2 regions of the Vreelandella sp. 2A-K22 genome follow, and region 1 is predicted to be linked to the other one. Evidence: predicted binding sites of a transcription regulator. Region 1 holds the regulator's gene; the other holds the start of a gene.

Region 1 (7,813 bases):
TGCACCACGGTTTCGCCCAAGCCCCAGGAGCCAGTGACAAAAACGGCGTCTTTAAAGCCGGATTCGGTGTCCAGGGTAAACATAACGCCTGCCGCACCGGTCTCTGAACGCACCATTTTCTGAACGCCCGCCGACAAGGCGACATTTTCGTGGGCGTAGCCACGGTGCACTCGGTAGGAGATCGCACGATCGTTAAACAGCGAGGCAAAAACCTCGTGCACTGCACGCTTGATATTGTCGAAGCCTTCGATATTCAGGAAGGTTTCCTGTTGGCCTGCAAAGGAAGCGTCGGGTAGATCTTCCGCGGTGGCTGAGCTGCGCACGGCTACTTTCAGTTGCGGGTGCTGTTGCTGCAGCTGGCCGTAGGCATCGCGCAGGGCCGATTCAAAGGTAGGAGGTAGCGGCGTATCGATGATCCATTGGCGTATATTGCGGCCCGCCTCAGCCAGCGCTTTAACGTCATCGACGTCCAGACGGGCCAGGGTGGCATTAATGCGCTCGTTTAATCCTTCGTGGGAGAGAAATTCACGATAAGCGTGGGCGGTGGTGGCAAAACCGCCAGGAACCGTCACGCCAGCACCGGACAGGTTAGAAATCATTTCACCCAGCGAGGCGTTTTTACCACCTACGCGTTCGACGTCCGCCATGCCCAGCTGATCGAACCACAGAATGTACTCTTCCACGTAACCCCCTCGCTCATAGATATCTGCATGACCTTGACGATCATGGATAATTGATTGAGACACCCTAGCACCACGCCAATATATTCGCCATTGGTCTAATAGCGAAGAGAGTGGAGGATTTTTACAACAGCAGGGCTTTTTGGGCTATTTATGTAGTCAGATACATTTGAGCCCGCCAAAACGCCCAATGATGACACGTTGTGCTGACAAACAGCTCGGCTCACAATAGCCGTATCACTCACCCGTGGACTTAGTTATGAAACGTACGGCTTTTTTTATTTCAGATGGTACCGGCATCACGGCGGAAAGTTTAGGACGTAGCTTGCTGGCCCAGTTCAGCGATGTTGAGATCGATATGCAGACCAAGCCCTATATCGATACGTTGGAAAAAGCGCAGGCGTTAGCAGCGATTATTGAGTCGACAGCCAACCGGGATGGTCATCGCCCCATTATCATTGACACCATTGTGGATCAACAAATACGCGACGTTATTCGTAAGGCGTCCGGCTTTAAGGTCGATATTTTTTCCACCTTTCTGGAGCCCTTAGAGCAAGAACTAGAGACCCACTCCTCCTACAGCGTTGGGCGCACTCACTCGATAGGCAGCGATGATGTCTACATGGATCGTATCCACTCCGTCCACTTCGCGCTGGATAATGATGACGGTGCACGCACCCACCAATACGATAAAGCGGATATCATCCTGGTTGGCGTCTCGCGCTGCGGCAAAACACCTACCTCGCTTTATCTGGCGCTGCAGTTTGGCATTCGGGCGGCTAACTACCCGCTGACGGAAGACGATTTAGACGAAGATGGCATGCTGAAGCTACCCAAGGCGCTCGTGCCCCATCGGCAAAAGCTGTTTGGGTTAACCATCGATGCGCGACGCTTGTCGGCAATTCGCAACGAGAGACGCCCCAATAGCCGCTATAGCTCGATGGATCAGTGCCTACAAGAAGTGGAACAGGCCGAGTCGCTCTACCGCACCATGCACATTCCCTTCATCGATGCGACACGCTTCTCGGTGGAGGAGATTTCAACGCGGATGATTGCTGAAACCGGCTTAGCGAGGCGTTTCTCGCCCCGCTAATGTAAAAACTACTACAAAAACTACGCAAGCCCCCAGTGGATTACATGCCTTTGGGGGCAAAAATTCCCGGCGCGTTGCGCCAGTAGCCTTTGTAATCCATACCAAAGCCAAACACATAACGGTCGGCAACTTCCAGGCTGCAGTAGTCGGCTTTCAACCCAGGCACTGCTTTGCGGTTGTGCTGTTTATCGACCAACACCGCTGTGGTAACGCTGGCGGCCTGGGCCTCTTCGCAGTAAGCCAAAATGGCCGCCAGGGTCGCCCCCTCATCCAGGATATCGTCAACAATCACTACGTGACGGCCCGCCATGGGCACTTCAGGGGAAACGCGCCAAAAAAGCTCGCCGCCGCGCAGCTCGTTGCGGTAGCGAGTGGCATGCAAATAATCTACTTCCAACGGAAAGCCCAAGCGGGTAAGCAGATGACCGGTGGTAATCAAGCCACCATTCATTACGCAGTAAAAAACCGGCAGTTTATCGCCTAAATCCCGAGTAATCTCTTCCGCCATACGATCCAGCGCCCGCTCTACCTCTTGCTGAGAAATTAGGCAGTCGGCGTTATCCATCAGCTCACGCATCGAGTCCAGCGACTCTAATGCTTCTTTATCCAACTTTGACATCTACCAACTCCACGGCGGGTTAAAACTTCATTTATTTAAGTAAGAGATTTATTCAGCGCTGGGCTTACTCTGCTTCCGCACTGGACTTGGGCTTATCCGCTAGCGCTTCCAGCTTAGCGTGAGTACGACGCCAACGGCCCAATGCACTCAGCGCATCTAGGTCTGGGCGCGCACGGCTATAGCGCAACTTAGCGGGGCGCTTAGAATTGATTCCGTGGCATGCCTCCATCACTTCAAGCGCGGAGGCTCGGTCATTACATACCAGCAGCATATCGCAGCCTGCTGCCAGCGCTGCCTGGGCACGCGCTTTGGGGTCTCCCGCCTCGTGGGCGCCGGCCATACTCAGGTCATCTGAAAAAATGCAGCCTTTGAAGCCTAGCGATTCCCGCAGCATGCCCAACCAGTTGGGTGAAAAGCCTGCTGGGCGCGTATCAAAAGCACTATAAATAACGTGTGCGGGCATAATCCCATCTAACTGTGAAGCTAACTGGGTAAAGGGCACAAGATCGTGCTGTTTCATCACTTCTAGCGGGCGATCGTCTATCGGCAATGCAACGTGTGAGTCCGCCGCGACACCACCGTGGCCGGGAAAGTGCTTACCCACAGCGGCCATACCGGCATCGTGAAGCCCCTGAATAAATGCATTGCCCAGCTGGGCTACGTGCTGTGGGTCACTGCTGAAACTACGATCACCAATAACGCTGGATAGACCGCTCTCCACATCAAGTACCGGGGCGAAGCTCAGATCCAGACCGCAGGCAGCCATCTCCATCCCTAACAACCAGCCGGCATCTTTAGCTAACGCCAGCCCCTCTCCCTGGGCAGCGCGGTAACACTCGCCGATACGCGCCATGGCAGGCAGGCGTGTTAACCCCTCTTTTATGCGCTGAACGCGACCGCCTTCTTGATCCACGGCAAGCAGTAAATCAGCACGCACACGGCGAATATCGCTGCAGAGCTTGCGAACCTGATAGCCATTTTCAACGTTGCGGGCAAACAAAATTACGCCCCCTACCGTCGGTTCTAGCAGCAAGCGTTTTTCTGCAGCCGTCAATTTTGGGCCTTCAAGGTCAAGCATGACCGGGCCTAACGGTTGAGTCATCGTGATAGGTCCATGAAAAGGGGCGATGATTCTAGACGATCGTCTAGCGGTGTCAAAATCTGATCAATCAAAGGACTGGCGGCCACCGTGCAACCAAACAGGGGTACCCGGCAACGCTAACGAAAAGATATAGAGCAAATCACTATTGCGTAAACGAATACAGCCGTGGGACGCAGCAACGCCCATGGGCTCGTCAGGCGGCGTCCCGTGCAGGTAAATATAGCGCCGTTGCGAGTCCACCTGACCACCGCGGTTCACGTCCTTTTCCAAGCCACACAGCCACAGTATGCGGGTCAGAATCCAGTCACGCTCTGGATGCTCTTCGGCGAGTTCGGGCGAAAATGTCTCGCCCGTCCAGCGGCGACCTCGAAACACCGCATTTTCGGGCATATCTCCGCCAATGGCCGCGCGCACATAGTGCCACCCGCGGGGGGTTTTACCACTGCCATTGCGCTCCCCGCTTCCGGCAGCACCGGATGAAATAGAACACTCATGGAGCACTTTTGGCCCTCGCCAACAGCGCAGCAACTGTTCGGTAGTATCAATCTCCAGCCAGATATGTTCCGTTGGAGGTAGCTCAGCTAGCGTAGGAGTTCGCATGTTTTCCTTCTTCTGGCTTGGCACCGTCAAGGGCTATGGGTAACGGCGCATTCATAGCAGCCACCACTACCGGGAGCAATCGCCTGACCAAATCACGCACAGATACCTGCTCGTGGTAATCCTTCTCCGCGATATCGCGTAGCGCATCGAGGCCAGACAGGGTAAAGATTACCGTGCCGAGCACAAAGTGTAGCCGCCAAAAACGCTCGGCGTCAGGCAGATCCGGCGTTGCTTTGCGCACAAGCTCGGTGAAGCGTGTAAACACATCGCCATACTCTTCCTGGATATAACGTCTTAGATGTCCCTGTGCTTGACTGTAGGCAAGACCCAGCAGGCGCATAAACACTTTCAAACTATTGCGCTCGGCGGGCACCGCGAGAACGGTAGTTGCCATGGTCTCGAGCAGTGTTTCCAGCGGGATAACGCGCCCGGCGTGTTGGCCCTCGAGCTCATCTAGCGCAGTATGAAAGCGCTGACTAAACGGATCCAGGTAGCGGGCAAAAACGGCCTGAATCAAGGCTTTTTTGGAACCAAAATGGTAATTAACAGCGGCTAAGTTAACCCGCGCTTTGCTAGTGATGTTGCGCAGCGAAGTTTCAGCAAAACCCCGCTCTGCAAACAGCACCTCGGCGGTGTCGAGTATACGGGTCACCGTATCAGATTGAGCCATGTCGCTCTCCAGGGAAACAGGTGTTTAAAACATAGCAAAATACTATGCCATAACGTAGGCGGGCTCAACGCTTGATTTATTGACAAAATGTGACGTATTAAATAAGCAGAAACTTAGTTTCAAACGATTAGAAAAATTGCATAGACATCGGCAATAGGCACAGACAAGCCATATACTGGACAGAGGAACATACTGTATACTTAAACACTTATTGATTAAGTCGACATTTAACTTGTTACTGTCTATTCACTATTTATGGAGTCTGGTATGTCGCGTCCGCTAACCGCTCGCCAACAGCACGTGTTTGATTTTATCGTTAAGACCATGGGCGAATTTGGCTACCCTCCTACCCGCGCCGAGATTGCCAAAGCACTTGGCTTCCGCTCACCCAATGCGGCTGAAGAGCACCTGCGCGCGCTGGAACGCAAAGGTGTTATTCGCATTATCCGCAACACCTCTCGCGGCATCCGCCTGCCCAACCAGGAACCTCAAGAAGTCCTGGATAGCGCAGTCACCGCCTTACCCACAACCAACGTGGAAGCCCCACCCACTGGCCTGCCTGTGATCGGGGAAGTAGCTGCCGGCAGCCCCATTTTGGCCGCCGAACATATTGATCGCTACTGCCCGCTACCGGCCGAGTACTTCACTCCCAAAGCTGACTATCTGCTGCGCGTACGCGGCCTTTCCATGAAGGATATTGGCATTTTGGAAGGTGATTTACTGGCGGTTCATCGCACTGACCGGGTTCGCGATGGCCAGATCGTGGTTGCCCGCCTGGACGATGAAGTAACGGTTAAACGCTTCAAACGCCAGGGGCACCAAGTGACGCTGTTTGCAGAGAACCCTGATTTTGCGCCCATTGAAATCGACCTGCGCTCTCAAGCGCTCGATATTGAAGGCGTTGGAGTCGGCGTAATTCGTGGTGGCAACGGCCAGGCACTCGGCTAATAAATCCGCTACTGCAGGTCGATATAGCGGTGGTCATTGAAGGTGGCCACCCAGTTTGGGTGATAGACCAGCAGGATGCTCAACAGCATGCCAGTAATAAATGCCTCTGAAGGCATTAGCAGTGGTAAAAAACGCGCATACTCCTGGGCGAGATAGATCGCCTCAGGGTCTGTACCCGCGACGATAATCAGCACTACCGCCGCCAAGCCTCCTCCCAGCGTTGCCAGCGCCGCGCCAAAAAAGCCGCAGGCAAACAGAAAGACCATCAAGTTATCCGGCAGGCGGCGATCTACCAGCCGCCATACCGTGCCAATAACGGCCGCCGGGACGATCCCGGTAACCAGCACATTTGCCCCCAGCAACATCCACTCATTGCGGCCAATCACCACCATGGCAATGTTGATCAGCACGTTGCTAATCAGCGCTAATGGCGCTTTAAAAACCAGTGTCATCAATACTGTAAAAACAAGGTGTAGCGTTAGCCAATCAACAGCCTGGGCACGAAGCTGCCACATCAGCATCACCGCCAGCGTAGTACCCAGCCAGCGGTGCTGAAGCGCTGAATCCGCTATCAACACCTGCCAGGGCCGCCCCCAAAGCGCCCATGCGATCACTGCTAACGAGAGTAGCCAGGTGAACAGCAGCGCCCAGGGCGCTAATACACTTTGCGCAAATGACATGGCGGCCTCTCAGGTTGATGGGCGGGCATTATAGAGTACTTAGCTAAATACCACTGTCTTGTTGCCATGCACCAACACACGATCCTCTAAGTGCCAACGCAAACCTCGAGCGAGCACGGCTTTCTCCACATCACGACCAAAGCGGACTAGATCAGTAGGCGTATGACAGTGGCTAACGCGATGGATATCCTGTTCGATGATGGGGCCTGCGTCGAGTTCCTCGGTCACATAGTGGCAGGTAGCGCCAATCAGCTTAACCCCCCGCTGGTAGGCCTGGTGGTAGGGCTTAGCCCCGGCAAAAGAGGGCAAAAAGCTGTGGTGAATATTGATCACTCGCCCCGCATAGCGCGCGCACAGCTCAGGGGGCAGTATTTGCATATAGCGCGCCAGCACCACGCAGTCGGCGCGGGCACTGTCGATTTCGGCCTGAACCTTGGCAAACGATGCTTGCTTATTGTCGGGGTCGACCGGTACATGGTGATAAGGAATACCGTACCACTCCGTCAGCGAACGCATATCATCATGGTTGGAGATAACCCCGACAATGTCGCAATCCAGTTCCCCCGCCTGCCAGCGGTAAAGTAGATCTACCAAGCAATGTGACTCCCGCGACACCATCAGCACTACGCGCCTACGCTGCTGGGTATCCACCAGCGACCACTGCATATTGAATTCGCTGGCTATCGGTTCAAATGCCGCGCTCAGCGCTTCCGCCGACATACCTACCGAATCCGCCAGGATTTCGTAGCGCATAAAAAAGCAGCCGGTTTCTAAATCGGAGTGCTGGCTGGCTTCGGTAATGGAGCCGCCCTGCTGGGCAATAAAGCTCGATACCCGTGCAACAATACCCACCCGGTCAGGACAGGAAACCACTAAACGATAATAATGAGACATGTGAGCTACTCTTGACCTATTGCTAAGTTAATTATGACAAACCAGCGGCTTAGGTCGCATAGTGTATCGGAAGGCCATGGATGATTGTTAGCTGCCCCTGCCTTCCCGTATAGTTAAGTCACTACTTTTTAGGTTTTTCATAACAGATGCATTCACCACGCGTTCAAATTCGTCCCCGTCGTCGTCCACCGCTGCGCATGTTGCCGCTGGGGGGATGCGGTGAGATTGGAATGAATCTAACGCTATACGGCTATGACGATCACTGGATAGCCGTGGACTGCGGCATGATGATCCGCCAGGATCTTCCCAACTCGCCACTGCAGGTACCCAATCTTGATACGCCGAAAGCACTAGGGATCGTGCCCAAAGCGCTATTTATCACCCATGGTCACGAAGACCACATTGGTGCCGCAGCCTGGCTATGGCCGATGTGGAACTGCCCCATTTACGCCACCCCGCTGGCGGCAGGCCTGTTGCGGCTAAAATTTGCCGAGCATCAGCTTAGCAGTGCGGCTATCCATGTCATT
Region 2 (7,813 bases), on a different contig from region 1:
CGCCTGAATAATGGATTGATCAAAGGCACTATCGCCACTCGATGATGTTACGTTTACTAATAATACCTCCCCCGAAGGCCCCAGACGCACATTGACAGAAGCCCGCATACTATCACTTGATCCACCAGGAATTATCCAGGCTTGTTCAATAGCTCGTTTCATTATGTTGCTGAAATTATTTGCAGCCTGCTCAGCCTGCTGGGCATTGGCAGCTGCTTCGGCCTCACCGTCCAGTTGGCGCTGCATAGCCGCCTCGGCAGCTTCTGCGGCTTGGCGTTGGCGCTCAGCTTCTGCTTCACGACGCTGCTGCTCTTCAGCTTCACGCTGACGCTGTGCTTCGGCCTCTCGCTCTCGCTGAGCCTCCTCTTGCTCACGCAATCGCTGTTCTTCAGCTTCGCGTTGGCGTTCAGCCTCCTCCGCTTCACGGCGCTGCTGCTCTTCAGCTTCGCGCTGACGCTCGGCTTCTTCCGCTTCACGGCGCTGCTGTTCTTCGGCTTCGCGCTGGCGTTCTGCTTCTGCCTCTTCGCGTTGCTGCTGCTCGGCGGCTTCCTGCTGGCGTTGTGCCTCTTCCACTTCACGCTGGCGCTTTGCGGCAGCTTCCGCTTCGGCTTCACGTTCAGCCGCTTCAGCAGCCTGCTGTTCGGCCTGCTCAGCCGCTTCTTCAGCTCTGCGCTGAGCCTCAGCTTCAGCGGCCGCACGCGCCTCTTCTAACGCTTGTGCTTCCGCTTCCGCCGCCTGCTGGGCGGCCTCTTCGGCGGCTTGCTGCTCGGCTGCGGCCTGCTCTTCACTGGCTGAAGGCTCCTCACTAACTGAAGGCTCTTCCGGTGCATCAGGCTCGGTGGGGGCTTCAGCAGGCGCATTCATCGCCGCCTGCTCTTCCGTTGCTTGCTGCGCCTGGTCGGTAAAGGTTTCGGTGCTTACCAGCGTTGCCTGTACGATCGAGGAGCTGTCAGGTTCTGCGTCTCGATTAGGCAGGCTGATCAAGCTAAACGCTACAATTGCTACGTGCACACCTATCGCCAGAACAGTCGGCCACTTATAGCCGACGTCTTGAGGATCGCGCGGGGATTTCAGTGCCATGTGCTGCGCCTTGCCCTTACCCATCTTTTGACGGCTCAGATAGCAGCCCCACATTAGCCACGCCCGCGCCTTGCAGAGTGCTCATCAAGACGACAATCTGACCGTAGGCCACATTACGGTCGCCGCGTACCATTACCGGTGTGCCTGGGCGACGCTCTATAATCGTTGTCACTCGTGAGGACATCTCATCCAGCGACACCGACGTGGAGTCTTCCCCAAGCGTGATGAAGTACCCACCGTCGCTATCAACCGAGATAATGATCGGATCATTATCCTCCTGGATATCAATGGGCTGAGAGGTGACTTGCGGCAACTCAACTTGTACGCCCTGGGTCAACATGGGCGCGGTGATCATAAAGACCACCAGCAGTACCAGCATGATGTCAATGAAAGGGACGACGTTAATCTCCGCCATTGGCTTGCTTTTGCCGCTACGATTGAATGGTCCTTGCATGGCTCTCTCCCTTAGCTGGCGCTCGGTTTGCCGTCACGACCTTGCAAATTGCGGTGCAGGATAGCGTGAAACTCTTCGGCAAAGTCTTCATATTTGCCCAGCAGGCGAGAAGACGAGTTGGATAGGCGGTTATAGAAAATCACCGCTGGAATCGCCGCAAATAGACCCATGGCTGTGGCAATGAGCGCTTCAGCAATCCAGGGAGCCACTGTAGCAAGGGTCGCTTGCTGAGTCAGTGATAGTGCCTGAAACGACCCCATGATGCCCCATACAGTGCCGAACAAGCCGATATAGGGGCTAGCTGAGGCTACCGTGGCAAGAAACACTAAATGCTGGGTTAAGCGATCCTCTTCCCGAGACCACGCTACGCGCATGCTACGCTGAACGCCTTCCAGCACGGTATCCGGGTCACGGGTTTTAGGCATCAAACGGTTAAATTCACGAAAACCAGCTTGAAAAATATGCTCGGCGCCGTGGCGCGGGTCATCGGCGGGAATCTCACGATAGAGTTCGTTTAAGTCGACACCTGACCAAAAAGACTCCTCAAATTGGTTGTACTCTTTCTTGGCGCGGCCCAGCGCAATACTGCGCTGAAAAATCACTACCCAAGAGAGGATCGACCCCACCAGTAGCAGCAGCATTACCAGTTGCACTACAGTACTGGCATTCATTATCAAATGGGGAATGGACATGGTGTTATCGTTCACAGGTGCCCTCATCAATCTATTAGGGTCGGGATTGCCGACGCAGTGAGTGACCTCTTGGTTAAGAGGCCTGGGTCAAAACTTTAAGCGATGCTGGCCATGCTTTTGGCCGTAAACGTTCGGTGCTCAAGCAGGCTATCTCGACTGTGGCAGAGCATAGGAGTTCCTCATTACGCCAAACCTGCTGTTCAAATGTCATCCGACAGCGCCCAACGTTGGTAACGTGAGCACTAATTTCCAACGCGTCATCCAAGTAAGCCGGTTTCGCGTAGTGACAGGCCAAGCGGTATACCACTAGCTGTGTACCTTCGTCTAGCAGCGTTTGCTGATTCAGGCCCAACTGGCGGAGCCATTCACTACGCGTACGCTCCATAAACTTCAAGTAGTTAACGTAGTAGACAATGCCGCCTGCGTCAGTATCTTCCATATAAACGCGCAGCGGCAGTCGATAACCTTCTCTTGTGCAGCTACTCACGGACGGCGCTCTCCTTCCATATCGGTTGCCTGTTCGTGGGGCACGCGCTCAAAGTGCAGCCACGCCTGGCGGGTGGCCACCCGGCCGCGGGGAGTGCGCATCATCAAGCCCTGCTGAATAAGATAGGGCTCAATAACGTCTTCGATCGTGTCACGTTCTTCACTGATCGCCGCGGCGAGTGAGTCAATACCCACCGGCCCACCGTCAAATTTATCGATCATGGCCAGCAGTAGCCGCCGATCCATATGATCCAAGCCGTGGTGATCCACATTAAGCATATTGAGAGCCGCATCAGCCATGGCGACATCGACGACGCCGTTACCTTTCATTTCGGCGTAATCCCGCACCCGGCGTAGCAGTCGGTTGGCAATTCGCGGCGTGCCCCTTGAACGCCTGGCCACTTCAATGGCGCCATCATGGCTGGTTTCAACGCCTAACAAGCGCGCTGAACGCGAGACAATTTCTGTTAGCTCTTCCAGGTTATAAAATTCAAGCCGCTGCACGATACCAAATCGGTCACGCAGCGGGGAGGTCAATAATCCTGCCCGGGTCGTGGCGCCCACCAGGGTGAAGCGGGGAAGATCCAGTTTAATCGAACGTGCCGCAGGCCCTTCGCCAATCATAATATCGAGCTGAAAATCTTCCATGGCCGGGTAGAGCACTTCTTCGACCACCGGTGACAGGCGATGAATTTCATCGATAAAAAGTACATCGCCAGGCTCTAAATTAGTCAGCATGGCGGCTAGATCGCCTGCCCGCTCGAGTACCGGCCCGGAAGTCGACTTTATACCGACGCCCATCTCGGTGGCAATAATATGCGCAAGGGTCGTTTTACCTAACCCTGGGGGGCCAAATACCAGAGTGTGATCCAGGCTCTCTTCACGCAGCCGCGCGGCGCCGATAAAGATTTCCAGTTGTTCACGCACACGCGGCTGGCCAATATAGTCATCCAGCCGCTTGGGGCGAATCGCGTAATCAATGCGCCCCTCCCCCTGTTCAGGCTCAGCGGCGATCAGCCGATCGTGTTCTAACATAGGTGCTCTTCTTTATGGCGATTCAAAAGGTCTATTCACAAAGGTCTATCCACTACCCACAATTTCGTACTCACACCGCTGCCTGCTTAGCCACCCATGCGCTGGGTGAGCGCGGCTTTAATCAGCGCTTCGGTAGACTGATTGGGGTCGATATCGGCGAGCATTTTCGACGCCTCAGTCAGTTTATACCCCAAGCTAACTAACGCGGCTTCCGCATCGGCAAGACTATCGCGGGTAGAAGCACGGCCATTGGTGGCTTCAAGGGGCAGTAGCGCGTCGCTGCCATCTTCCCACTCGGGAAAACGGTCGCGCATTTCAATAATCAGCCGCTCTGCGGTTTTCTTACCCACTCCTGGCAGGGTTGTCAGCGCTTTGCTGTCGTCATCACGGACGCAGCGCATAAAGGCGTCTTCGTCCATACCCGACAGGATGGCGAGTGCAAGCTTGGGCCCTACGCCATTGACCTTGATCAAGGCGCGGAACAGAGCACGTTCATGCTCACGGCCGAAGCCATAGAGTAAGTGGGCATCATCACGAATGGTTAAATGGGTGAATAATGAGACGCTCTCGTTAATCGCAGGAAGTGCGACCAGCGTATTCATTGAGGTTTCCAGTTCGTAACCTACGCCATGAACGTCGATCACAATCCAGGGAGGTTGCTTTGCCACTAGCTGACCACTCAGACGTCCAATCATAAATACGCTCGCACCGGAATGAAAAAAATAGAGTGAAAAACAGGTGATTACTATAAAGCGACTCTGTACAGGTGACCAGTAGTTCAGCCAGCGGTACAGCGGGAATTAAAGCCGCCAGCGTCCAGTTGAGCGACGGCGGCCCCGAGATGGCGCAGCGGGCAAGCCATGGCTGCTAAACACAGAGCCGTTATAAGCATGGGTTAACGCAATGGCTAACGCGTCGGCGGCATCGGCCTGGGGAGTAGCGGAGAGCTGCAGAATGGCGGTCACCATATGCTGCACCTGCTCTTTGTCCGCGCCGCCCTGGCCGGTCACCGCCTGCTTGATCTGCCGCGCGGCGTACTCGGCAAGGCTCAAGCCATGATTGGCCATACACACCATTGCCGCCCCCCGAGCCTGGCCAAGCTTCAGCGCTGAATCGGGATTTTTGGCCATAAATACCCGCTCAATGGCCACCTGGGAGGGTCGATGCAGGCCGACGACTTCGCTAAGACCGGCGTAAATTTGCGCCAAGCGCTGCTCCAAGGCCCCTTCTGCCGTGCGGATACAGCCACTCGCTACGTAGCAGGGTTTAACGCCAATAATGTCGATCACCCCGTAACCGGTTACCCGGGAGCCAGGGTCTATGCCCAAAATGCGAATGGGTACGACGGGCTTTTGCTCTTCCATGGCGTCGATACTCGTGTGACTAGAACATACAAAAACACCGACGCCGTGGCGTCGGTGTTGAGCAGCCATCCAAACCGATTTATTCGGCGGCGGGTTCCGCTTTGACTTTCTGACGTAGGCGGATGTTCAAATCTTTCAGCTGCTCGGGGCTGACTTCGCCCGGTGCATTGGTCATCAAACAGGCAGCGCTTTGGGTTTTCGGGAAGGCGATGACTTCACGAATAGTTTTGGCACCGACCATCAGCATGACCAAGCGATCCAAGCCAAAGGCTAAGCCACCATGAGGCGGTGCACCATACTGAAGTGCATCCAGCAGGAAGCCAAATTTCTCTTGGGCTTCTTCTTCACCGATGCCTAGAATCTCAAACACCGTGCTCTGCATGGTCTGATCGTGGATACGAATAGAGCCGCCGCCCAATTCGGTACCGTTGAGCACCATATCGTAAGCGCGTGAAAGCGCATTGGCGGGGTCTGCCTTGAGCTCTTCCGGTGTGCAGGAAGGCGCGGTAAAGGGGTGGTGCAGCGGGCTCAGGCGACCACTGTCGTCGGCTTCAAACATTGGGAAGTCGACTACCCACAGTGGCGCCCACTCTTGAGTATAGAGTTCCAGATCAGCACCGAGCTTGACGCGCAGCGCGCCAATGGCTTCGTTAACGATACGGGCTTTATCGGCACCGAAGAAGATGATGTCACCATCTTCTGCGCCCACGCGGTCGAGCAGCTCTTCAACGATGTTTTCCATAAACTTGACGATCGGAGACTGCAGACCTTCAAGCCCTTTGGCGCGCTCGTTGACCTTGATCCACGCCAAGCCTTTGGCGCCGTAGATGCCGACAAACTTGGTATATTCGTCGATCTCTTTGCGCGATAGCTTGGCGCCGCCGGGTACTTTCAGCGCCGCTACGCGGCCATCATCCGCGCTGGCGGGGCCAGAGAAGACTTTGAAATCGACTTGCTGCATCAGGTCGTCGACATCGGTCAGTTCCAGCGGGATACGCAGATCCGGCTTATCGGAACCGAAGCGGTCCATCGCTTCCTGCCAGGTCATGCGCGGGAACTCAGGGAGTTCGGCTTTTAGCACGTCCTGGAAAAGCTGACGAATCATGGCTTCGGTAATGCCCATGATGTCGTTCTCTTCCACAAACGACGCCTCGATATCAATCTGAGTGAACTCAGGCTGACGGTCGGCGCGCAGGTCTTCATCGCGGAAGCACTTGGCAATTTGGTAGTAGCGGTCAAAACCCGCCACCATCAACAGCTGCTTAAACAGTTGCGGCGACTGAGGCAGTGCAAAGAAACTACCCGCGTGGGTACGGCTAGGCACCAGGTAATCACGAGCACCCTCTGGCGTAGCGCGGGTGAGTACCGGCGTTTCGATATCCAGGAAGCCTTGGTTTTCGAGGTACGCGCGCACGTTATGAGAAATACGCGAGCGCAGACGCAGCTTCTCGATCATATCCGGGCGACGCAGATCGATATAGCGATGCTTTAAGCGCACTTCTTCGCCGACCTTGCCATGCTCATCCAGCTGGAATGGCGGGGTAACGGCGGTATTGAGCACTTCAACGTCTTTTGCCAACACTTCAATCATACCCGTCGGCATGTTGGCGTTTTGGGTGCCTTCTGGGCGCAGCCGAACGCGACCAGTGATACGCAGGACAAATTCACTGCGGGCACGGTCGGCATTAGCGAATGCCTCGGCGGTATCAGGGTCGACCACGAACTGTGCGATGCCGTCGCGATCGCGCATATCGAGGAAAATTACCCCACCGTGGTCACGGCGGCGATGAACCCATCCGCATACCGTAACCGTTTGATCCACCAAAGTTTCGTTTAGCTGGCCGCAATAATGGCTGCGCATGTCAAATCCTGTTCTGTTACGTGGCAATGAGTGTGTCGCGGGCGTCCCGACCCTGACTGCCGCGGCTATGCCGCGGCGCCCTTGTCTTTGGGAGTAACGCTCTTAGCGGTAGCGCTGGAATCGCTTGATTTACCGGCATCTGCAGAGGCAGTTTTGCCATCAGCGGCCAGGTTCTTTTTGCTACCCGTTTTGAAATCAGTTTCGTACCAACCGCCGCCGGCCAAACGGAATCCCGCTGCCGAGACAAGCCGTTCCAAGCCATCACTTTGGCATGCAGGGCAATCCTTGAGAGGATCGGCGCTAATTTTCTGCAATTTTTCCATGCGATGGCCGCAGGCCTTGCACTCATATTCATAGATGGGCATCTTAATGACTCCTAATAAGCTCAACCCTGACAAGCTTAGTTCTGACAGAACTGATTCTAACGACTCAGCTCTAAGGAAACAGCTCTGACAAATCCAGTTCTATCTAAAAGACTCGTTCTGAAAAGAAAGAACAATGGCGAACACAAACGCTGCCAGGCTGCAATATGTGGCCAGTCGGGGTAAATTCCAAGGCTGCGGTTGATAAAGCGCCGCCATTATACCCTTTTGTGCCCCCTGACGAGCAAGGTTATACAGCCCCCTGCGGTTAATGGAGAGAAGAAAATGCCCCATGCGGTGATACTGGATGCGCAAAGTCTCGGCCCCGAGATCAATTTGGCCGCCATTAAAGAGACGGTTTCAAACCTTGAGGTGTTTGAGCAGAGTACCACGCAACAAGCGCGGGAACGCCTTGCTAACGCCGATGTAGCGATCGTGAACAAGGTAGTGCTGGACGCCGAAACGCTGCAGCAACTGCC

The links. The regulator LexA, encoded in region 1, represses DNA repair genes until DNA is damaged. The targets are predictions, from matches to a motif close to TACTGTNTANNTANACAGTA.
Region 2: the regulator LexA is predicted to act here: its motif matches at 4,504-4,523, upstream of ruvA (Holliday junction branch migration protein RuvA).

Annotation. Positions count from the first base shown of each region.
Region 1 covers NZ_JBSUGC010000004.1:35,088-42,900, forward strand. Annotated here, with positions in the region: gene ppsA (phosphoenolpyruvate synthase) at 1-683, opposite strand, end outside; gene ppsR (posphoenolpyruvate synthetase regulatory kinase/phosphorylase PpsR) at 940-1,773, shown strand; gene ACW17M_RS06390 (hypoxanthine-guanine phosphoribosyltransferase) at 1,814-2,392, opposite strand; gene nagZ (beta-N-acetylhexosaminidase) at 2,457-3,494, opposite strand; gene ACW17M_RS06400 (L,D-transpeptidase family protein) at 3,558-4,094, opposite strand; gene ACW17M_RS06405 (TetR/AcrR family transcriptional regulator) at 4,072-4,764, opposite strand; gene lexA (transcriptional repressor LexA) at 5,032-5,712, shown strand; gene ACW17M_RS06415 (energy-coupling factor ABC transporter permease) at 5,721-6,392, opposite strand; gene purU (formyltetrahydrofolate deformylase) at 6,432-7,286, opposite strand; gene ACW17M_RS06425 (ribonuclease J) at 7,517-7,813, shown strand, end outside.
Region 2 covers NZ_JBSUGC010000003.1:352,000-359,812, reverse strand. Annotated here, with positions in the region: gene tolA (cell envelope integrity protein TolA) at 1-1,080, opposite strand, end outside; gene tolR (protein TolR) at 1,097-1,534, opposite strand; gene tolQ (protein TolQ) at 1,546-2,241, opposite strand; gene ybgC (tol-pal system-associated acyl-CoA thioesterase) at 2,300-2,713, opposite strand; gene ruvB (Holliday junction branch migration DNA helicase RuvB) at 2,710-3,747, opposite strand; gene ruvA (Holliday junction branch migration protein RuvA) at 3,834-4,442, opposite strand; gene ruvC (crossover junction endodeoxyribonuclease RuvC) at 4,548-5,111, opposite strand; gene aspS (aspartate--tRNA ligase) at 5,191-6,972, opposite strand; gene ACW17M_RS06035 (FmdB family zinc ribbon protein) at 7,038-7,337, opposite strand; gene ACW17M_RS06030 (D-2-hydroxyacid dehydrogenase) at 7,620-7,813, shown strand, end outside.